Regions from separate parts of the Vibrio sp. R10-SG3-ISO3 genome, predicted to be linked through region 1. Evidence: predicted binding sites of a transcription regulator. Region 1 holds the regulator's gene; each other region holds the start of a gene.
The links. The regulator CRP, encoded in region 1, controls carbon source genes, mostly activating them, when cyclic AMP is high. The targets are predictions, from matches to a motif close to TGTGANNNNNNTCACA.
Positions count from the first base shown of each region.

Region 2: cytR (DNA-binding transcriptional regulator CytR) is a predicted target of CRP. The motif match lies at 2,319-2,334, and genes of this name have one in related genera.
Region 3: gltB (glutamate synthase large subunit) is a predicted target of CRP. The motif match lies at 4,363-4,378, and genes of this name have one in related genera.
Region 4: deoD (purine-nucleoside phosphorylase) is a predicted target of CRP. The motif match lies at 2,752-2,767, and genes of this name have one in related genera.

Region 1 is NZ_JCBDHE010000030.1:61,924-67,798, reverse strand. It holds gene astA (arginine N-succinyltransferase) at 1-104, shown strand, start outside; gene astD (succinylglutamate-semialdehyde dehydrogenase) at 164-1,621, shown strand; gene AC6R1A_RS07220 (DUF1338 domain-containing protein) at 1,741-2,532, shown strand; gene crp (cAMP-activated global transcriptional regulator CRP) at 2,690-3,322, opposite strand; gene AC6R1A_RS07210 (phosphoribulokinase) at 3,580-4,449, opposite strand; gene AC6R1A_RS07205 (capsule assembly Wzi family protein) at 4,775-5,875, shown strand, end outside.
Region 2 is NZ_JCBDHE010000002.1:10,450-16,324, reverse strand. It holds gene hslV (ATP-dependent protease subunit HslV) at 1-211, opposite strand, end outside; gene AC6R1A_RS00135 (SPOR domain-containing protein) at 352-897, opposite strand; gene cytR (DNA-binding transcriptional regulator CytR) at 1,048-2,055, opposite strand; gene priA (primosomal protein N') at 2,406-4,607, opposite strand; gene rpmE (50S ribosomal protein L31) at 4,933-5,154, shown strand; gene AC6R1A_RS00115 (malic enzyme-like NAD(P)-binding protein) at 5,395-5,875, shown strand, end outside.
Region 3 is NZ_JCBDHE010000016.1:66,491-72,365, forward strand. It holds gene gltB (glutamate synthase large subunit) at 1-4,127, opposite strand, end outside; gene mnmL (tRNA modification radical SAM protein MnmL/YtqA) at 4,641-5,585, shown strand; gene arcB (aerobic respiration two-component sensor histidine kinase ArcB) at 5,719-5,875, shown strand, end outside.
Region 4 is NZ_JCBDHE010000023.1:18,258-24,132, forward strand. It holds gene phrB (deoxyribodipyrimidine photo-lyase) at 1-787, opposite strand, end outside; gene AC6R1A_RS05970 (MerR family transcriptional regulator) at 784-1,575, opposite strand; gene AC6R1A_RS05975 (YbgA family protein) at 1,565-2,515, opposite strand; gene deoD (purine-nucleoside phosphorylase) at 2,871-3,581, shown strand; gene AC6R1A_RS05985 (transposase) at 3,637-5,106, shown strand; gene AC6R1A_RS05990 (hypothetical protein) at 5,246-5,875, shown strand, end outside.

The sequences.
Region 1 (5,875 bases):
AAGCGGCGTACGACAAAGAGTCGGGTTCGGTCATCCTAGCGCCAGAGGTGGCGAACGCGCTGCAAGTCGGCGATGGTGACTACGTGCGCATGCTGGCTCAGTAATAGTCAGCCCAGCGATAGTCAGCCCAGTACTGGCAGTAGAATTGGACAAGGAAAACAACATGACTCATTGGATTGCAGGAGAGTGGCTGGCCGGACAAGGCGAGCCGATGAATTCAACCAGCCCGTACAATGACGAGGTCATTTGGCAGGGTGACAGCGCGTCTAGCGCGCAAGTCGAAGCGGCGGTCAGCGCGGCGAGAAACGCCTTTCAGACATGGAAAAAACTCAGCTTTGCGCAGCGCGAAGCCATCGTGCTGGCGTTTGCTGAAAAAGTGAAAGAGAGCAGCGAGCAGATAGCCGAAGTGATTGCTAAAGAGACCGGCAAGCCGTTGTGGGAAACGCGCACAGAAGCCGCGGCCATGGCGGGCAAGATTGCCATCTCTATTCGCGCTTATCATGATCGCACAGGCGAAAGTACCCGTGAAGCGGCGGGTAACCAAATTGTACTGCGCCATCGCCCGTTGGGTGTGATGGCGGTGTTTGGCCCGTATAACTTCCCGTGTCATTTGCCCAATGGTCACATTGTCCCAGCGCTGCTGGCGGGCAACACCGTGGTGTTCAAGCCGTCAGAGCAAACGCCGCTGACCGGTGAGCTAGCGATGAAGCTGTGGCAACAAGCGGGATTGCCTGCGGGCGTGATCAACTTAGTCCAAGGGGGCAAAGAGACGGGCATTGCGCTAGCAGAGTCGAAAGGCATTGATGGCCTGCTGTTTACTGGTAGCGCCAATACAGGTCACCTGCTGCATCGCCAATTTGCCGGTCAGCCAGACAAGATGCTGGCACTGGAGATGGGCGGCAACAACCCTATGGTCATCAGTGAGCACTATGGTGAGCTGGACGCGACGGTCTACACCATTTTGCAATCGGCCTTTATCAGTGCCGGGCAGCGTTGCACCTGTGCGCGACGTCTCTATGTGCCTGTGGGCGACAAAGGCGATGCCTTGGTCAATCGCTTGGTTGAGGCCACACGCAAGCTGCGCGTCGATCAGCCGTTTGCAGAGCCAGCGCCTTTTATGGGCCCACAAATTTCGAAAGCTGCGGCACACTTTATCCTCAACGCACAGGCGAACTTGCAGAGCCTTGGTGGTGTGAGCTTGGTGGAAGCGAAAGCGGGCGAGGCGGCGTTTGTCACTCCGGGGATTATTGATGTCACGGCCATCGAAGCGCTGCCAGATGAAGAGTATTTTGGCCCGCTGCTGCAAGTGGTGCGTTATCAAGGTCTTGAGCGCGCCGTTGAGCTGGCCAATGACACCCGCTTTGGTCTCTCTGCTGGGCTGGTGTCCACCGATGATGATGAGTGGGCCTACTTTGTTGACCACATTCGTGCAGGGATCGTCAATCGCAACCGCCAATTAACTGGGGCAAGTGGCGATGCGCCGTTTGGCGGACCGGGCGCCTCGGGCAACCTTCGCCCAAGTGCTTACTACGCTGCGGATTATTGCGCTTACCCTATGGCGTCGATGGAAGGCGAGCACACCTTGCTGCCTGAGACGTTAAGCCCGGGTGTAGAACTGTAAGACGCACCTTGGGCTCGCTTGGAGCCCAAGGTGTTCGATTCATTGCTAGGTTTGTGATTAAGCCATTCTTTTAAAGAACCAGCTTTACGATTCAGCTTCACGATTAACATGGAGACGTTATGACGCCTGCTCAACTGTTCGATTTACTGTGGCAAGACTATATTTCCCGTCTATGTCCTCAAGCGGCCAAGGTTCATCAGCTTTTAGAAGAAGATGAGCCGCTGATCAATGACCATATTGCGCTGCGCACCTTTAACATTGCGCCGCTCGGTATCGAGACATTGGCTGCGCCATTTATTGCGCTAGGTTACCAAGCGTGCGGTGACTACCTGTTTGAGAGCAAACACTTGGTCGCCAAGCACTACGAGCACGCCGATCCGACGTTGCCAAAAGTGTTCATCAGTGAGCTGAAAGTCGAAGAGTGCTCAGCGCCGCTGCAACGCATTGTCAGCAAGCTGGTGGCACAAGTGGAGGCATCCGCACTGCAAAGCCATGAGTTTTTGTATGCGGGCCGTTTGTGGGATCTCAGCTATGAAGATTTTCAAACCCTCGCCCAAGAGAGTGAGTACGCAGCATGGCTTGCGGCGCACGGCTATGGGGCCAACCATTTCACCGTAAGCGTTAATCAGCTCAAGGCATTTGACGAGGTCGCGGCGGTGAATGAGCACCTGCGCCAAGCGGGCTTTGTCATCAATGAGTCGGGTGGCGAAGTGAAAGGCTCACCAGAGGTATTGCTTGAGCAATCGTCCACCATGGCAGACAAAGTCGAGGTGAGCTTTAGTGACGGTACGCAAGTGATCCCAGGCGGCTTCTACGAATTCGCCAAACGCTATCCGATGAGTAATGGTGAGCTCTACCCAGGGTTTGTCGCGGCGTCAGCGGATAAGATATTTGAGAGTACGAATGGGTAGGGAGTGCCTAGTTCCTAGTTGCTAGAGGGGCTGGTGAAATGGGTGATGGGAACTGGGTACTGGTAAATAAAAAGCCACCGCTGGTAGACAGGGTGGCTTTCTTAATCTTTAAAGGTTTTCTCTAGGAACTAGCCACTAGGAACTCGCCTCTAATGCCCTATCGCGTGCCGTAGACGACGATGGTTTTACCGTGGGCGGAGATCAGGTTTTGCTCTTCAAGCATCTTCAAGATACGGCCAACGGTCTCACGTGAACAGCCGACAATCTGACCGATCTCTTGACGCGTGATCTTGATTTGCATGCCGTCTGGGTGCGTCATGGCATCTGGCTGTTTCGCTAGGTTAAGTAGCGTCTGCGCGATGCGGCCTGTCACGTCTAGGAAGGCGAGGTCACCGACTTTTTGGCTCGTCACTTGTAGGCGGCTTGCCATTTGCGCAGATAGACGCATCAGGATGTCAGGGTTGACTTGGATAAGCTGACGGAATTTCTTGAATGAGATCTCTGCAACTTCACAAGGTGATTTAGCGCGAACCCAAGCGGTACGCTCTTGATCTTCTTCAAATAGACCAAGTTCACCGATAAAGTCACCTTGGTTTAGGTAAGAAAGGATCATTTCCTTACCTTCTTCGTCTTTAATCAGTACCGCCACAGAGCCTTTGACGATGTAGTAAAGCGTCTCTGCTTTCTCACCGGCGTGGATCAATGTGCTTTTTGATGGGTACTTATGAATATGACAATGTGACAGGAACCACTCTAATGTTGGATCGGTTTGAGGTTTACCTAGAACCATAATATCTCACTTCCTCTGCAGGGTACGCTTGCCGCTTTCCATTTTTGTCGCGCCAGTAAAAGGCGCGAAGCCTTGAACAAGGCTTTTTAGGATAAGAGCACTTATTCAATGCTGCAAGCCATCTTTGTTTCGGTTACAAATAGTAGCCTTTTTCAAAAGGGATTTCTTGATTTTAATCGTGTCAAGTTGGTGATTGTTTACGCAAAAATGTGCACATGATCACGGTATGACAAGTAAACGGGTCTTAGGACTGATCGCTAGCCAATTTTACCCGTCTCGATAAGCTGCTGTAGGATAGGTCTGACGATGAGCTCCATCGCAAAACTCATCTTACCCCCCGGCACGACAATAGTGTTGTGGCGCGACATGAAAGAGCCATCAATCATAGCGAGCAGGTATGGGAAGTCGACCTGTTTGATGCCGCGCAAGCGGATCACTACAAAGCTTTCATCCAAACTTGGGATGCCTTTAGCGTTAAGTGGGTTGGACGTATCGACGGTCGGCACGCGTTGGAAGTTGATGTGGGTGCGCGAAAATTGCGGGGTAATGTAGTTGAGGTAGTCATCCATCGAGCGGACAATCGAGTCCATTACCGCTTCGCGTGAGTGACCGCGATCGCGCGTGTCACGGACGAATTTTTGAATCCACTCCAAGTTCACAATCGGTACCATGCCAATCAAAAAGTCGACGTGTTGGGCGACGTTGACCTCACCATCCACCACGCCGCCATGCAGTCCTTCGTAGAACAGCATGTCAGAATTTTCCGGCAAATCTTGCCACGGCGTGAAGGTACCCGGCATTTGATTGTAGGGCACGGCTTCATCGAAGGTGTGCAAGTAGCGACGAATTTGCCCTGTGCCTTCATTGCCATACTGCTTAAAAAACTCAGACAGCGCAGGGAAGTCGTTCGCCTGCGGACCAAAGTAGCTGATGTGGCGTCCTTGCTCGCGCGCTTTGCGGATCTCGACATCCATTTCTGGGCGCGTAAAGCGGTGGAAACTGTCCCCTTCCACCCAAGCCGGTTTCACGCGCATCATGTTAAACATTTTGCGAAACGCTTCAGAGGTCGTGGTTGTGCCCGCACCGGAAGAGCCCGTTACGGCAATAATGGGGTGTTTTGCTGACATGACAAACCTTATGTGTAATACCTGTCCTTGTATGTTCGCACTATATCACCAAAACGAAGGCGAGTGTGCCCCTTGAGCAGTTTGCTACTCGTCAGTATTCTTATTTTCGCAAGTGGCATTTTAACTACGTAGTATAATGAGAAGGGAAGTACTTTATTGATATGTTAATACTCTATATACTGCATATCTTTGTGATTGATGCAGTATGATCGGGCGTGCTTATTTGTAGCTAGTTCACCATTTCATCGAAAACCAAAATTCTAATAAGCTAATAATAATTATAGGTTATGTCAGTGGGATTCAAAGAGAATCAAAGGTTCTAATTGTGGTAAATGGATGTTTAGGACGTCGGCTCTTTATAAAAGACACGTTTTCAGAGGTAACACTGCAAGTATTTTTCGGTTTAATGTGGGTGTTGTCTCTTTTCTGTCTTCCCTTTGGTGTAAAAGCGTCACCATGGCTAGAGTCCCATGACCCTTTCCTAAGAGCATCACTCAATCAACTCTCAAATATTGGCCTGATGAGCTCTCCCGTTAGTACATTTCCTCTACGTTGGCTTAGCATCGGCGATGATCTCACCAACAATCATATATCAGATGAACAAGCCTTAGTAGCAAATCGACAGTTGCGGCATGCAATGAGTAATGCGCAATATGGACGTGGTAAATTCATGTCGAAAGTGAAGTACCAGACAGGGCCGCTAGTGTCTTTAGGATATGGCGCTAATGATAGTGATAGTTGGGGAATTTACTCTAGCTATAATCATCTAGATGACCGTTTTGCGTACAGGCTTAACTTGAACTACGTAAACCAAAGGATATCCCAGCAAGATTTGCTACCCATAGAGTATGATCAAGATATTGACTTTAGCGGTTCGTATATTGCCTTTAATGTTGGTTACTCGTTAGTTGCATTGGGATACCTTGAACGTTGGTGGGGGCCGACATGGCAACATAATTTACAATTAGGCACATATGGGAATTCGACGCCTTCTTTATCAGTGTCATGGGTATCAAACAATCAGGGACTATTAGGCTATTGGCAACTGGATAGTGTGATCTCTGAAACGGATAGTGAGGCGGACTACTTATGGTCTAACCGCTTTTCAATGAAACCGTTTAATTTTGCAGAAGTGTCATTGAACTATCACGAATCCACTGACTTCGATTCCAGCGCCTCGTACCGCTCATTTGGCATTGATTTCAATGTTCCTCTTCCAAAAATGTTTGAGCTCAGTCATGCAATGTTTGCGTCCTTTCAAAAGGTTTCCTTGGGACAGGAGACCCAGTCTTTTGTTGTGGGGTGGGAAGGTCATAGACGTTTGCTTGATATTGATTGGACGTTGGTTTTAGAGAGTCAGCATGTTGACGAAGCTTACGTTAAAGTACTTCATCCCAAAGAGTATGAGTTAATCAGTGACTTGACC
Region 2 (5,875 bases), on a different contig from region 1:
GACCTTGGTGCATTTGCAACTTACTTTCAAAACGTTCGAACAAGGTAAACGCGTCGGCAGTACCACCGGCAAATCCCGCAAGTACCTTGTTGTTGTACAAACGGCGAACTTTACGTGCGTTGCCTTTCATCACTGTGTTACCCAGTGATACTTGTCCATCACCAGCAATGACGACTTTGTTGTTACGACGTACGGATACAATGGTAGTCACGGTGGGGCCTCATACTTTATTCATTTGGATGTTAGTCTTTATATGAGGCTATGAAAAACAGAATTCAAGGGTAAAAAAGACATCGCCCCGACAAGAAACCGGGGCGATGTTTTCACTTTGAACGCATTAGACGTCGGCGTTTATTGTGCTTCTTTCCAAATCGCACAAGGCTCGATTTTGGCGCGCTGTAACTTGTGCTTATCACGCTCTGCGTCACGCTTAAATTTGTATGGACCAAGCACCACGCGATACCAACTGCTGTCTTCTTTTTTGCGAATTTTGCTGTTGATGCCTTGGAAAGCAATATCCAACTTACGCGCTTCAGCTTGCTGTGCGGTTTTGTACGCGCCGCACTGCATGATGTAAGGGATCTCAGACACCACCAACTCTTTGGCTTTCACTTCCACTTCACGACTCGGCAACGACTCGACATAATCCCACTTCTCTTCTGGCGGAGGAGGGAGAGTTTGGCTGCTTTTCGCTTTGGGTTTCGGGGTAGGCTTCGCGGGTTGAACCACCGGCGCAGGCGGCTCAGGATCGCTACTAAGTAGATACAACCCATAACCGAACGCCGAGACCAAGACGATGGCCAACAAACCACTGCGCCACGGTTTCTTGCGGCGCGGGGCGGCTTTTTTAGTCGGCTTACGGCTACTGCCGCGCTTTACGTAATCTCTATTCGCCACAACTGATTATCAAACCATTTAATACAACTGCTCGCTATGTTAAAGCAGATTTGTGTGTGAGGACAGACCGGAATTGGAAGCGGCTCAGCAAAACTGGCCGCAAAGTGGCGCGGCCAGCGCGCCCGGCGGCTCAATGACCGTTCAAGTCGTCTAGAGGACGCGCGGCGGCGCGGCGCTATCTCGAATCACCAGTTCTGTTTCGAGCAGTCGAGAGCCGGCACGCACGTCGTGGCCACGGAGGATCTCAAGCATCATCAGCATCGCCTGACGCCCGATTTCATAACGCGGCTGAGAAATCGTCGTGAGTGGTGGATCGCAGTATTGCGCAAACTGAATGTCATCAAAACCCACAACCGATAGATCTTGTGGCACGCGAAGTCCGAGCTTTTTCGCTTCCTGAATCGCGCCAATCGCCATCATATCATTGTGACAAAAAACCGCTGTCGGCGGCTCAGATAAGGCCAACAACTGACGAATCGCCTTCGCACCATCTTCAAATGTGAAGTTGCCTTCTGCGCAATAGTGTTCGTTCATCGTTAGGCCTGCGCGGCGCAACGCTTGTTGATAACCCTGGTGACGGAACTGACACAGTAGAGCACTCTCAGGCCCCGAAATCTGCGCGACACGGCGATGCCCCATCTGAGTCAGGTAGTTGACCGCTTCAAATGCGGAAGTGAGGTTATCAATATGCACGGTGGGCAACTCTAACTCAGGCGCAAACTCGCAGGCCATGACCATCGGCGGCAGATTCTTTTGTTCTGCCTTGCTAACATCAAACGGTAAATCCGTACCGAGCAGCAGCATGCCATCGGCCTGCTTAGTGAATACCAAGTTCACAAAAGAGCTTTCACGCTTTCTTTGTTGGCCGCTGTCCCCAAGCAATACGATGTAACCGTGCTCCATAGCCGCATCTTCAATGCCACGAATGATTTCGGTGTAATAGGGATCGCAAATGTCTGGGATGATCGCGATGATGGTCTTTGATTCGTTTCTACGCAGATTGCGCGCCAGCGAGTTGGGTGAGTAGCCAGCTTCAAGCACCGCCTCTTCGACGCGTTTTCTCGTCGCAGAAGAGACTTTCTCGGGATTCATCAACGCCCGTGATACCGTCGCCGTCGACACTCCCGCAAGCTGGGCAACATCCTTCATTGTCGCCATAAGTTATTAACCCTCTTAATTAAAGATGTAGCGCTTTAGCCACCTAAACCTTGTTGCCTTGATCATAGCGTCTGGTGTGGTGATGACGGGGTCAATCCTGCACCGCTTATGATGATGGTAGGCTGATGCCCACTCTTATTGGCAGCGAAACGCAATCGTTTGGCTCTTGCCAAGGTTCGCTTCGCCTATCCCTTTCCAAACAACTAGTTTATTCATTTCGAAACAGAAAGTTACGGGATATTTAACAAAACCCGAACTATAAAAGAGAGCCAGATCACAAATAAATGAAAAAGAACGAAATCAGCTCACAGCGCCTATCGTCCCTGCCCCTATTTAAACTAATCGGCGTGTTAGCTCAAGTCTTGAGGCTCGATATCGACCGACCAACGGACCTTTTTCGCGCTCGGCAGCAACTCGATAGCCGGCTTAGCACTGGCCAGCAGCTTTTGCATTAACGAGCGCTGCTCGGTTTGCAGCAGTAATTGCCAACGGAACTTACCCGCACGTTTGGCAAGCGGGGCGGGTGTCGGGCCCAGCACCATGCAGCCGGAATCAAACAGAGGGTGGGATTCTAAAGTAAAGCGGACTTGGCGTAGGAACTCTTCCACCAGCTCAGATTGGTTCGCCTCCGCACGAAACAGCGTTAAAAACGAATACGGGGGCAACGCCGCCAGTTTTCGCTCTGCTAAGGCCACCTCGGCGAAGTCCCGATAACTCTTTTTCAGCAGTGCTTGCAATAGGCTGTGCTCTGGGTGGTGGGTTTGCAACAACACTTCACCGGGTTTGCTGGCACGCCCCGCTCGGCCTGCCACCTGAATGAAGAGCTGGGCTAAACGCTCAGAGGCTCGAAAATCGCTGCTGTAGAGTGAGCCATCAACATCCAACAGCGCCACCAGCGTCACATCCGGGAAATGGTGCCCTTTGGCGAGCATTTGCGTGCCGATCAGAATCTGATATTCACCGCGTCGAATGGCGCTTAACGCCTCTTCTAGGCTGCCTTTGCGCCGCGTGCTGTCGCGGTCAATACGAATGGTTTTCTGCTCTGGAAAGAGCGTATGCAGTTGTTTCTCTAGCTGCTCGGTTCCCACCCCAACAGTGACCAGTTGAGTGGAACCACACCCTTGGCACTGGTGGATCGTCGGCTGCTGAGAGCCACAGTGGTGACAGCGAATTTCGCTGCTGTGCTGATGGTAGGTGTAGTAGGCGTCGCAGCGCTTGCATTCCGCGATCCAGCCACATTCGTGACACATCAGAGCCGGGGAAAAGCCGCGTCGATTTAAAAACAGCATCACCTGATTGCCTGCGTTGAGGTGCTTGCGCATTTGAGCGATCAGTGGCGCAGAGAGGCCCCCCTCTAAATAGAGCCCTTTGACGTCAATCACTTGATTGGTGGTGGGCACCGCACTGCCTGCTCGGCGAGACAAATGCAGATGATGATATTTGCCAGACAGCGCATTGTGCAGCGTTTCTAACGCGGGCGTTGCTGAACCAAGCACAATCGGGATCTGCTCTTTGTTGGCGCGCATGACCGCCACATCGCGCGCATGGTAGCGCAAGCTATCTTGCTGCTTGTAAGAGCTATCGTGCTCTTCATCGACAATAATAATGCCCAGATCAGCAAAAGGTGTCAGCAATGCAGATCGCGTCCCAATCACAATGCCGGCCACTTTATCGCGCGCACACAGCCAGGCATTGAGACGCTCGGTGTCATTCAATCCAGAATGTACTACCTCAATCGGCACGTTAAAACGCTTTCGAAAGCGATTGATGGTTTGCGGCGTCAGACCGATTTCCGGCACCAACACCAAAGCCTGCTGACCCCGTTCGAGGACTGGCTTAATCATGTTGAGATATACCTCGGTTTTGCCTGAACCGGTCACCCCTTCGAGCAAAAAGCAGCCAAAACCGCTGAAACTGTTGACCGTCGCGATAGCGATTGCTTGCTCTTCATTCAGCTTTGGTTTCTCGACATCGGCTTCAATGTCAGTGCCCCACTTGGCAAAATGAGGCTTGCGCTCAATCGACTCAATCCAACCTTTGTCTGTCAACGTGCGCAGCACGCTAGTGCTGACCTCTTCATCAATAAAACGTTGGTGTGACGTCGGTCCGTGTTGCAGCATCTGCATCACTTTGGCTTGCTTAACCGCTCGGCCAAATCCATGCATCAATTGATCGCGTCCGGTTGGCGTCAGTTGCCATTCCACCACGGCGGTAAAGTCGGCCGGTTTTCCCTTACGCAGGGCGCTGGGCATCGCATTGGCTAAGGTGTCGCCAAGTGGATATTGGTAAAAGTGGCTGCACCAGTGCAACAAGGTATATAACGAGTCAGGCCAAACAGGTTGACTGTCGAGCACCTGCTTAATCGGCTTGATTTTGTCCATCGGCAGCGATGACTGCTGCACCAAGGCTGTCACGATACCGACTAAGGTTTGACGGCCAAAAGGCACAGACACGCGCCCACCGATCACTGGAAAAAGGTGTCCAGGGATTTGATAGTCAAACTGTTTATCTAGTGGTACGGGTAACGCGACTCGGGCGATGGTGGGTCTCATTCAGTCTTTCACTGCAGGTCGATGACGCGTTTAGTCTAAGGGAAAAGGCAGAGTGAGAAAAGCCAGCGCATCTCAGTGTCTGTATGAGGAGACGCGGGTAACACCACTTCGCGATAACATCCATGCGTCTCCCTCTCCTGCAGCGGCTAAAAAAGTAGCGATTTCTACCCCAAATCGGTTGATCCTAGGCGTACTATTCATTACTATATCGCGCCTTAGAGATATGGCTGCTCTGGCAGCGGTGTCCTAAATCCATTTTACATTAACTACGTGTGGTGTCCGGCTCTGAATCGGATAGCGACACGGCCTATATTGAGGTTACCCCATGAAAGCTGGAATCCACCCAGAATACAAAGCAGTAGCAGCAACTTGTTCTTGTGGCAACACATTTGAGTTCAAATCTACTCTAGACAAAGAATCAATCCACCTAGACGTATGTGACAAATGTCACCCATTCTACACTGGTAAGCAGCGTATCGTTGATACTGGCGGCCGTGTAGATCGCTTTAACAAGCGTTTCGGTGCTCTATCAAGCGGTAAGAAGTAATTCCTTCTCGCGGATAGGAAAAAGGACGCTGCGGCGTCCTTTTTTGTTGCCAGAAATTTAGAGCAATTAACCTATTCACAGCAAAACCCGCAGTCATATCTCTTTCTATCTGGTCTAATCTCCAGTCGTTTCCCACATATTACCCTACTCGCTCGCATTCTGACCTAGGCAGCTTGACTCAGTTCCTCTAAAATGATTAACCCCCTTTGTGCTGAATCATTTTAACGAGTACCTATTTCTATGCCTGATGACCACCGTCAAGACCTGACCCCTGAAGAACAATTTCGCCAAAAAGCGCTCGACTACCATGCCTTTCCAAAACCAGGCAAGATCTCTGTCGAGCTGACCACCCAAGCAGAAACCGCGCAAGATCTCGCGCTCGCCTACAGCCCAGGCGTGGCCGAGCCGGTACGAGAGATCGCTCAAAACCCCGATAATGTCTATAAGTACACTGCAAAAGGCAATATGGTGGCAGTGATCTCCAACGGCACAGCGATTCTTGGCCTAGGTAATCTTGGCCCACTGGCATCAAAGCCCGTGATGGAAGGCAAAGCCCTGCTGTTTAAGCGCTTTGCAGGTTTGGACTCCATCGACATCGAAGTCAAACATCGCACCATCGATGAGTTTGTCGACACGGTCGCCAACATCGCGGATACCTTTGGCGGCATCAACTTAGAAGACATCAAAGCGCCAGACTGCTTTGAAATCGAAAAACAATTAA
Region 3 (5,875 bases), on a different contig from region 1:
TCACCGGCCATACCGCGAATGAAGGATTCTCCGGAGGTCGCTCCGTAGAAACAGACGTTACCCACCACAATGTTGTCTTCGGCAACAATGCTTGATTTGGCATCTGGGTAGAGCACCAAGGTACCGCCAGATAGGCCTTTACCCCAGTAATCGTTCGCATCGCCTTCGACTTCAAATTTGACGCCTTTCGCAAGGAACGCACCGAACGACTGGCCAGCACTACCGGTAAACTTAACGTTCATCGGTTGAGGCAGACCTTCATCCTTGTACACCTTGGAAATCTCGTTAGACAACATGGTGCCAGCAGAGCGGTCAGTGTTGACGATCGGGAACTCAGCGTTGACCGCTTCGCCTTTTTCGAGCGCAGGGATCGCCGCTTGAATCAGTTTACGGTCAAGCACTTGCTCTAGGTTGTGATTCTGTACGGTCTGGTTGTAGACGCCGTCTTGCTCGCGCGGTTGCTCAACGTGCAACACAGGAGACAAGTCTAAGTTCTTGTATTTCCAGTGCGATACGTCTTGGCGAATCTTCATTTTCTGACCTTGACCGACCATCTCATCAATGGTTCTAAAGCCAAGTTCCGCCATGATCTCGCGTAAGCCTTGTGCCATGTATTGGAAGAAGGTCACGACGTCTTCGACGCGGCCGTCAAAACGCTCACGCAGCGTTTTGTTTTGTGTCGCAATGCCCACAGGACAGGTGTTCTTATGACACTTACGCATCATAATACAGCCTTCTACTACCAGCGCAGCGGTTGCGACACCCCACTCTTCAGCGCCCAGTAATGTGGCGACAGCGAGGTCACGAGGCGTTTTCATCTGACCATCCGCTTGAACAACGATACGGTTACGTAGGCCGTTTTTCAGTAGCGTTTGGTGCGTTTCCGCCAAACCTAATTCCCAAGGTAGGCCCGTATGGCGAATCGATGACATCGGAGAGGCACCGGTACCGCCGTCGAAACCTGCGATAAGCACAACGTCTGCTTTGGCTTTCGCAACGCCAGAGGCAATCGTGCCGACACCGGCTTCGGAGACCAATTTGACGTTCACGCGGCCAGCGCGGTTCGCGTTCTTCAAGTCGTAGATCAGCTGAGCCAAATCCTCGATAGAGTAAATATCGTGGTGTGGCGGTGGAGAAATCAGACCGACGCCCGGTGTTGAGTGACGAGTGGCGCCGATCCAATCATCGACTTTGTCACCCGGAAGCTGACCGCCTTCACCCGGTTTCGCGCCTTGCGCCATCTTGATTTGCAGTTCGTCTGCGTTAGTGAGGTAGTATGAAGTCACCCCAAAGCGACCAGACGCGACCTGCTTGATAGCTGAGCGTTCCCAGTCACCGTTTTCTTTGCGCTCAAAGCGCATTGGGTCTTCACCACCTTCGCCCGAGTTAGACTTCGCGCCCAATCGGTTCATCGCAACGGCCAGTGTTGAGTGCGCCTCGTAAGAGATCGAACCAAACGACATCGCGCCGGTAGCGAAGCGTTTCACGATGCTTTCAATCGGTTCTACTTCGTCGATGGGAATTGAGCCAGCAGGGTGCTTAACAAACTCCAACTGGCTACGCAGCGTCACCGCGTTGTCGCCTTGCTTATCCACCGCGGCCGCGTATTGCTTGAATTGATCGTAATCTTTGTTGCGTGTTGATTGTTGCAACAGCGAAATCGTCTCAGGATTGAAGAGGTGCTTTTCACCACGCTGTTTCCACTGGTAGACGCCGCCGACATCCAACATTTGCACTGGGATTTCGCGTTGGGGGTAACCGACACGGTGACGAATGAGGACTTCTTTTGCGATGTCATCGAGCGTCAAACCTTGAATACGAGAGACGGTACCCGTGAAGTATTTGTCGACCACGGATTTGTGGATACCAAGCGCTTCAAAGATCTGTGCGCCATGGTAAGACTGCAAGGTTGAAATGCCCATTTTAGAGAAGATCTTCAGCAGGCCGCCGTTGATCGCCTTGCGATAGTTATCAAACAGATCGCGTGGGCTGGCTTCTGGATCGAGCTTCTTGGTGCGTTGCAGCTCAACAATGGTCTCAATTACCAAGTACGGGTTGACGGCATTGGCGCCGTAGCCAAGTAGCGTCGCGAAATGGTGCGTTTCACGCGCATCACCGGTTTCAACCACAATGTCACACTTCGCGCGTAGACCTTTGCGGATCAGGTGATGGTGAACGGCGCCGACGGCCAACATGGCTGGAATAGCCGCGTGGTTTGAGTTCACTGCGCGGTCTGTGAGTAGGATGATCGAGTAGCCATCGACCACCGCATCTTCGGCGTATTGACAGATACGCTTCAATGCACGCTCTAGTTTGCCTTGATCTTCATTGGCTTGGAACACGATATCGAGCGTTTTCGCCTGTAGGTGTTCGTTGTCGATCGCACGCAATTTCTCTAGCTCAGAGTTCGCGAGCACTGGAGATTCCAGTTCCACTTTTTGACAGTGAAGCGGAGTTTCAGTCAGCAGGTTATGATCTTTACCTAGGTAGGTATTGAGTGACATCACCATACGCTCACGGATCGGGTCGATCGGTGGGTTGGTAACCTGAGCAAACAACTGCTTAAAGTAGTTGGATAGATGCTGAGACTGGTGAGACAAGACAGCCAATGGCCAGTCTGCGCCCATGGCAGACAGTGGCTCTTTGCCTTCTTTCGCCATTGGAACAATGATTTCATTCACTTCTTCAGTGCTGACACCAAACGCTTGTTGACGATGGAGAAGGCGCTCTGGAGAAGGCTGGCTGAACTGGTTGCTCGCATCAGGCAGTTTCTTCAGGCTAAGTAGGTTATCTTTCACCCATTGTTCGTAAGGCTGAGCGCCTGCGATGGTATCTTTGACTTCTTCGTCAGAGATAATGCGACCTTGCTCTAAGTCCGCAACGAAGATACGACCTGGCTGCAAGCGGCCGCGGAACTCGACGTTCTCTGGGGCAATATCCACAACACCAGACTCAGACGCCATCACAAGGAAGTTGTCTTTGGTCACGGTGTAGCGAGACGGGCGCAGGCCGTTACGATCGAGCGTTGCACCTACTTGGACACCATCGGTAAAGCAGACTGACGCTGGGCCGTCCCAAGGTTCCATGATGTTTGCGTGATACTGGTAGAACGCGCGACGTGTCGGATCCATGGTTTTGTTTTCTTGCCATGCCTCTGGGATCATCATCATCAATGCGTGTGGCAAGCTACGACCTGAGAGGACCAGTAGCTCAAGCGCCATATCGAAGTTTGAAGAGTCCGAGCTGCCTTCTTGACAGATAGGCAATAGCATGTCGATTTCTGCTTGTGTAAACAGATCCGACTCGATGATCGCCTCACGGGCTTTCATCCAGTTTAAGTTACCGCGAACGGTGTTGATCTCACCGTTGTGGGCGATATAACGGAAAGGTTGCGCCAGACGCCATTTCGGGAAGGTGTTAGTAGAGAAGCGAGAGTGTACCAAGGCTAGCGCCGTCACCATGGTTGGGTTTTGCAGGTCGAGGAAGTATTGAGGCACTTGCTCTGTGGTCAACTGACCCTTATACACCAAGGTTTTGTAAGACATGGAGTTGATGTAGAAATCATCACCAATGTTCGACACGCTCTCAAGGCAGACGCGTACCGTGTAGTTACGCAGCACGTACAGCTTGCGCTCAAGCTCTTCTGGCGTCATACCTGGGCCGCCAGTGACAAACACGTGCTCGAACTGAGGCTCAGTGCTGAGAGGATCGGCGCCGATCATAGAGTTGTCGGTTGGCAGTACGCGGTAGCCAATGATTTCTAGGTCGAGACGCTTGGCGTTTCGCTCTAAGATGTCACGACATTGCTCGCGTTTGTATTCATCTTTCGGGAAGAGAACCACGCCAACGCCGTATTTTTCAAAAGAAGGCAGTTTGATACCGAGCTTTACTGCTTCTTCTAAAAGAAATTCATGGGGTTTTTGCAACAAGATACCCGCACCATCACCACTACAAGGGTCACAACCTTGACCACCGCGGTGTTCCATGCGAGCGAGCATATCGAGTGCTTGAGTCACAACTTCGTGTGATTTACGGTTTTTCAGGTGAGCAACAAAACCGATACCACAGGCGTCATGCTCCAGTTCTGGAGTATATAGACCCTGAGAACTTTGCTCTCTATCTACCATAGATACATCCTTCCAGTTCAATTAGACGCAATTACCCTAATCCGCAGGGGCGTCTTGTCCTTGATTTGTATGATTCGAAGTCAACCGAGGTGGGAGACTTAGATTCCGTTCCGTATCTCGCAGGAAAAATATTGCGAGAAAAACAATCCTTGGTGATATCCATGTTTTTATTGTCACTATGTAGTGATTTATATAGGTGGGAGGTGGATACCGCCGATGATTTTGCAATTTTGTCTGTAATAAAAATCACAAAAACTGTAAGTATCCTACAATTTTGTCAGCAGCAAATGCAATGAAAACTCGCCCTTGTCGCCCACTTTTTTCGCATGAACATGCACCATTGCGTTTAACTTTTGCGTAACATTTAGCGAAATGCCTGTATTTAATGAATGTTTATTGACTCTGATTAAAGTTGCGCCTGTTTGAAATCGGTAGATTCCTCCCCGAATTATTTTCATGATTGTAATTTTTTTACATAAATCTTAATGAGATTTATTTACGTTTGGGTGGGAAATGCAGCTACACGAATTAGTCAATACCATTGGTCAAGATCTCCAGCGTCGCTATAAAGAGAAAGTGCACAAGCTGACCTTGCACGGTGGGTTCAGTTGCCCGAATCGCGACGGGACGATTGGCCGTGGTGGCTGTACCTTTTGCAATGTCGCTTCGTTTGCTGATGAGCAAGCTCAAGTAAAAAGCATTCAAGCCCAACTCACTGACCGAGCGGGGGAGATTCGCCGCGCGAACAAGTATCTGGCTTATTTTCAGGCTTACACCAGTACCTACGCTGAGGTGCAAGTGCTCAAGTCGATGTATGAAGAGGCGCTCAAAGCGGCGGACATCGTCGGATTGTGCGTAGGGACGCGGCCAGATTGTGTGCCTGATGCGGTGCTTGAACTGCTCTCTGACTACGTTGAGCAAGGCTATGAAATCTGGCTAGAGCTTGGCTTACAAACCGCCAACAACGACACCCTTAAACGCATCAACCGTGGCCACGACTTTGAGTGTTATGCGCGCATCACTGAGCGCGCTAGAGCGCTCGGGATCAAAGTGTGTACTCACCTGATTGTGGGTTTGCCGCGCGAAACACGCGATGACAACCTGGAGACTTTGCACCAAGTGTTGGCGGTGGGTACCGATGGCATCAAACTGCACGGCTTGCACATTGTAGAAGGCAGTACCATGGCTAAAGCGTGGCGAGCTGGTAAACTGCAGGCGCCTGAGCTTGATGAATATGTTGCTATTGCCAGTGAAATGATCCGCATGACGCCACCGGAAGTGGTCTATCATCGCGTCTCTTCGGCGGCACGCAGACCTACCTTGTTGGCACCGCTTTGGTGTGAAAACCGCTGGCTGGCGATGACGGAAATTGGTCGTTCACTCAATGCGTTGGGTGCGCAAGGTTCGTTGATTGAGCGTCCATTCGTTTACACAGCGCCGCCACTTGCCACGCCCTAAGCCTTGTCGCTTCACACATCCCACATTTAAACGTTCCCGAGTCAGAGAAGCTTTAGCAGCCCAAGGGCAAAACAGGTAGTATGAAACCACTGTCCATCATGAGGCAGTGGTGATTCTAGGCTCGGAGCGTTTAATGAAACCGATAAAAAACCTCGCTCAGTATTATGTCGACCTCTTGGTCAAACTTGGCATTTTACGTTTCTCAATTTTGCTTGCTTTGGCGTTGGTGGCACTGGCCGTGGTGGTCCAGGTGGGGATCACGCTGGTGTTAAGTGGCCACGTGGATGATA
Region 4 (5,875 bases), on a different contig from region 1:
GCTGATACATTAAGCGCGCCATGCATTGACGCACAGACAGCGCCCCAATCGCCAGATACGGGGACAGCTGGCTGGTATTATCCAACGCCGGGAAATCCCGCTTGTCACCATACTCATCCGCTTTGCTCTGCACAAACTCTCTCAAGGTAGCGATGATGTCTCGAGTCTTGACACTGTATCGCTCGCTCGGTTCACGCGGGTAACTGAACGGACTCGCCTCATCCAACAAGGCGACATCTTGGTGTTGCAACACCCCTGCACACGGCGTCGCTTTGAAGGTCTGGATGTGGAATCCTTCACTATAGAGTTTACTTAAATAAGCGCGCTTGTAAGGGGTGAAGACTTTGAAATAGTCGCCTTGCTTGTTGCGCACTGAGCCAGGCGGAAAAATACATTTATCATCAAAGCGATGCACGTCCACAGAAGTTGAACTCAATGCCTCCTCCAGCGCTTCATCGCGGCGACGTTCATTCAGTTCATACTCATTATTTAGATACAGACCCGTTGCTTTGGCTTGCAGTGCCAACTCAGCCACCAGCGCTGCGCTGTCTGCGAAGGTCTCGACTTGCGCATAATAAAGCGGGATGTCGAGTTCGGCTAATTCCGTCTTTAACTCGTGCAAGCGACGGTAGATGAGATCCGCTTGCCTTGGACTATGATCATGGGTTTGCCAGGTACCAGGCGTTGCGATGTATAACGCCACGACCGGTTGACCTCGATTCACGGCGCTCACTAAGGCATGATTGTCTTCAACACGTAAATCACGGCGAAACCAAACAATATTCAAAACGCTCTCCTTACCAATTCGATCATTTCTGACAGCGAGACTTGCCCATGCTGCGCTTCTAACTCTTTGATCACGCTGAGCTGAGATTCACTCGGTTTCGTGGCACTGTAAAACGCCAGTTGTTCAAAGCGGTGAACGGCGGTGTGCTCTAAGAGGCCCGACAGATCCTCGACGCCATCAATCATCAAGACCCGATAGCCTTGACTGACCAGACTCAGGGCCCACAGTTGGGTGTGAATATCGCGCGCCGCATCGAGATTGATTGCCAAACATTTACCGCGATGGGCCACCTTGTTTTCCGCCTCAATGATCTGGTTGAGCTTGGTGACCATCAAGGTATTAAACAGACCAAGATGCAAAGATCGCAGACTTTGTTTCACTAGAGCGAGCGCATTGAGCGTTGGCGTGATGAACTGACGCTCAACCAACTCAAGAGGATACTCTTTCAGCACACCATTAATCACACTCTCTGCACGCTTGGTGTTGAGGTTAGTCAGCGCTTCAAGCACCTCCTCTACTGCCTCTAAACTGCCGACATCTAGCGCTTCATCTGGCAAATCAGACCCGATCAGGGCTTTGACTTTACCAATCGAAATCCCTTTCGCGAGCCAGCCTTGAATCTCATTGATGAGTGCAATGTGCTCATCCGTGTAGAGTCTGTGGCCTTTTTCAGTGCGCTCCGGTTGGATCAAGTTATAGCGACGCTGCCACGCTCGCAGCGTCACAGGCTTAACGCCGGTTAAATCCGAGACCTCTCGAATCGCATACCAATTTTTTTCACAGACCATAACGCAGTCTTAACTCCTGTGGGTGGGGCTGCAGGAACTTTTGCTTTGCCAAGTATTCATCGGGATGAGTGGATAGATAATGTTTAATGAGCGTTAGCGGAGCCAACAAAGGCAGCAAACCCACACGGTATTCGTCGATCACTCGGCGCAGCTCAGACTTTTGTTCTTTGTCGAGATGACGCTTAAAGTAACCTTGGATGTGCATCAGCACGTTGGTGTTGTTTTTACGACTGGCGCGATTGGCCACCGCTTGCATCAACGCGGTACGGTACAAGTGGTAAAACTCTTCGATGTCGTACTCTTTGATGTTGGCAACCATGCGCCCAAGCTCTTTGTACGCTTCAGGGTGATGAGCCATTAAGGTCAACTTGTAACGCGAGTGGAAAGCGATGATTTTGCCACGGGTCGGCGTCTCACCCATTGAGTCATAAAAATCACGTAGGGTATAGACGCGGGTAATGAAGTTCTCTTTCAACACAGGATCATTGAGCCGTCCATCTTCCTCAACGGGTAGCCATGGCATCTGCTCCATCAACTGCTGTGTATACAGTCCGACCCCGATATTTTCCGCACCAGCTTTACGGTACACTTTAACGCGCTCCATTCCACAGGTGGGCGATTTAGCACAAACGATGTAACCGCATAGCTCTTCATCAACTAAACTGGCAACCTTCTGTTGGGAATAGCGAATCATGGCGTCCGTGTGATCTTTACTCGAATCTTTGGTCTCCACCAGCGCAATGCGCTCGTCGTTTGACATCAATCGAATCGTCGGCCTAGGAACCGGCATCCCCATTCCCACTTCAGGGCATATCGGCATAAATTCAAAAAACGGTGCCAACTCTTTCGTGACAAACTTGCTGATCTTATGACCCGAGTCGAAACGGACTTTTTCTCCCAGCACACAAGAACTGATACCGATCGTAATTTGCTTTTCCATGTTGAGCTCCCATCACCATCAAATGTGTACAACTTAATTTCTTGTATAACTTAATTTCTCATATAAGTAGTAGCACAGCACTTGAAACATGTACAAAAAAATTATTTGTACAATTTTACGCAAACACAACCATTTTGGTTCACTCCCCAAGCAAACGTTTTTGCAAATCGATTGCCAAATCACTTTCAACACATTTGGTTATCAATACCTCTAAATTGTCATAGCACACCCTATTTTGTGAGCAACCTCTCAAGGAACAATGGCTGACAAGGCTAGTATTGCCTCAACACAGAATTGAAGTTCAACATAATTGGTAATCAGCTCAGCGATTACTGACCCATTTGGAGTAATGACTATGGCAACCCCACACATTAATGCTCAGCCAGGCGACTTTGCAGAAACCGTATTGATGCCAGGCGATCCGCTACGCGCTAAATACATCGCAGAGACATTCCTTGATGACGTCAAACAAGTTTGTGACGTTCGCAACATGTTTGGCTACACAGGCACCTACAAAGGCAAAAAAGTGTCGGTGATGGGTCACGGCATGGGCATCCCATCTTGCTGTATCTACGTTCATGAGTTGATTGCCGAGTTCGGTGTGAAGAACGTGATTCGTGTCGGTAGCTGTGGCGCGGTACGTGACGACGTAAAATTGATGGACGTCGTGATTGGTATGGGCGCCTCCACAGACTCAAAAGTCAACCGAATCCGTTTTAACGATCACGATTTCGCAGCCATTGCGGACTTCGGTCTTCTTGAAACCGCCGTTGCTCAAGCTCGCGCGCAAAACGTGCCAGTCAAAGTCGGTAACGTATTCTCAGCGGATCTCTTCTACACACCAGAAGCAGACATCTTCGAGAAGATGGAAAAACTCGGCATCCTTGGTGTGGATATGGAAGCTGCAGGCATCTACGGCGTTGCCGCTGACCTTGGTGCAAAAGCGCTCACCATTCTGACTGTCTCTGATCACATCATCCGTGGTGAAAAGCTGAGCTCAGAAGAGCGTCAAAAATCGTTCAATGACATGATGAAAGTGGCGCTAGAAACCGCCATCAACCTGTAACGATATTGCAGCCAAGTGACCGCTTGGCTGCCCAGATAGTCCCGAGGGGGAGAGAGTGACAACTGGCAAACTGCCAAAGGAAGCAGATGGGTTACAGCTCAATTTTTGTAAAACATTGGCGTGTGACAACTTTGGATTGAGTGATGCGCATCGTTACGTTGTGCAGCACGCTAACCCTAAACGACCTGCGATGGTATGTCGGGAGTGCGGTGCTTTCCCCCCCTTACTTAACAATCAAGATGTGCTGACTGAACTGCAACGTTTACGCCAGCTACACAGCGATGGGCTGCCCGCTTGTCGCCAACCTGATTGTCCCAACATGGGCCTTTCGGTCCACACACATAAACACCTCTACCACGCGTTTGGCTACAGTGGTGATAGGCAACGCTATCGTTGCAAAGCGTGCCAATCGACCTTTGTCGATAAGTGGTCAGGGGCGAACAAAAAACGTCAATTTCAAGAAAACCTGCTTGGGTTACTGTTTACGGGTTATTCCGTGCGTGAAATCTGCCGCAAGCTTTCCATCAACCCCAAAACCTTTTATGACCATGTTGACCATATCGCCAGCCGCTGCCGACGCAAGCTTGCCATGATTGACGCTCGTTGGGTCAACCACGCTAAACACTACGAACTCGCATCTCACTACGTCACCCTGCAACCGAAAAGCAATAACGGCGTATTGTGGTTTGCCACGGGTGAAGCCCACAGCGGCTACATTTTGTGCCAACACGTCAACTACTCGGCCAATGAAGAACCCGTTGGTGGTATCGATCATGACCCGTACCAAACGCCTGCGCGTTTTGTCTCACGCGATCACTGCTCTGAGGCCAACCTGCCCGTGCCAACGCCACCGAGCGATCTTCGCGAGCGCATCGACCAGCAGTACCAAACCATTTTGGCGCGAGGCAATGTGGAAGACCCCATGGGCAACCTCACCGTCTTCCATTACCCCTCTAAAGGGGCATTAATCAGAGCACCGTACACCTCATACGCCCATTTCTTACATGTGCTGGATTTGTGTCAGGGCGACCGCCAAGTTTCCATCTATCTACCGCAAGACCCAGTGCTTCGATCTGCAGCACTTAGCATATGCCTACCTAGAATTCAGCGTCAAAATATCGACCTTATGTATGTGGAAGAAGATCCACAGTGGTCTCTGAACCACAGTTTGGACAAAGTCGACATCGTGCACATGGGTTGGTGGCGCGATCGCTGGGCGATTACTTCCGATGGTCAATACGCCAAGGGCATTTGCTATCTCGCAGGACAAGATAATCGACCTAACTACTGGCTGCGCAGGGCTTCCATTCGTCAAACGGCGTTTTTCCAGTCTCGTTTTCAAACGCTCTTTAGCGGTTTTATCAATGAGCCGCGTCGCAAACTCAGACCGGGTGGCCTGCTGCCTATGTTGGATATTTTTAGAGCGTGGCATAATTTGTGCTACCAAGACAAACAAGGCATGACCGCAGCGCAACGGCTTGAATTGACTCAATCCCCTTTGACACTGCGTGAGCTGCTTTCATAATAAATAGAAGTGTGACGCATCCCTGTAAAAGGTGGAATGTTTGATGCTTTTGATAGTCGTAAACCCGTCAATGTTCATATTATACTGGGGTTTAGTACTAAAGTTTGATAGGTTTACTTAGCGGTAAGGGATTGACTCATTGGAAAAAAGCCAACGCCTACTCGACACTGAGCTTGAACAGCTAAAAAGTAAGATTGAATCCGATCCGGACAAAGTCTTCGCTTCCGCTGAGCAGTGCTTAGCGCGCGCCGCCCAAATCCTCTACCCACCCGCCGAGGTGAAAAGCCTCATCGTAATGGCGCGATGCGCGTGGGCATCGATGGACTACCGCAAAGGACTTCGCTACATCAAAGAGGCGCACACTAAACACAATGCCCTCGATACTGATGACCTGCTTCCTGAAATTCTGCACGTCTATGCGCTCCAATATTGGGGCCAAGCCAAATACTACTCCGCTCAACAATACTGGATTAACTGCCTTGAGCAGTCCGCACTGGTGGATGAAATTGAGTATCAAATCGAATCTTTGATTGGGTTGGGCAACATTTGGCGCATTACCCAAGAGTACGGCCTTGCCCAAAGTACTCACGAATTAGCGGTCATGGTGGCCAACCATAATCGCATCGCTTGGCTTGAGGGCAAATCGCGTATTTTGCTCGCTTGGGATCTCTACCTACTCAACAACTACGTTGAAATGCTTTCTGTTTTGGATGGCGCCTCAGACTTACTCTATGATCACGAAGACAAAACCTGGCTGGCAGAGATTTGG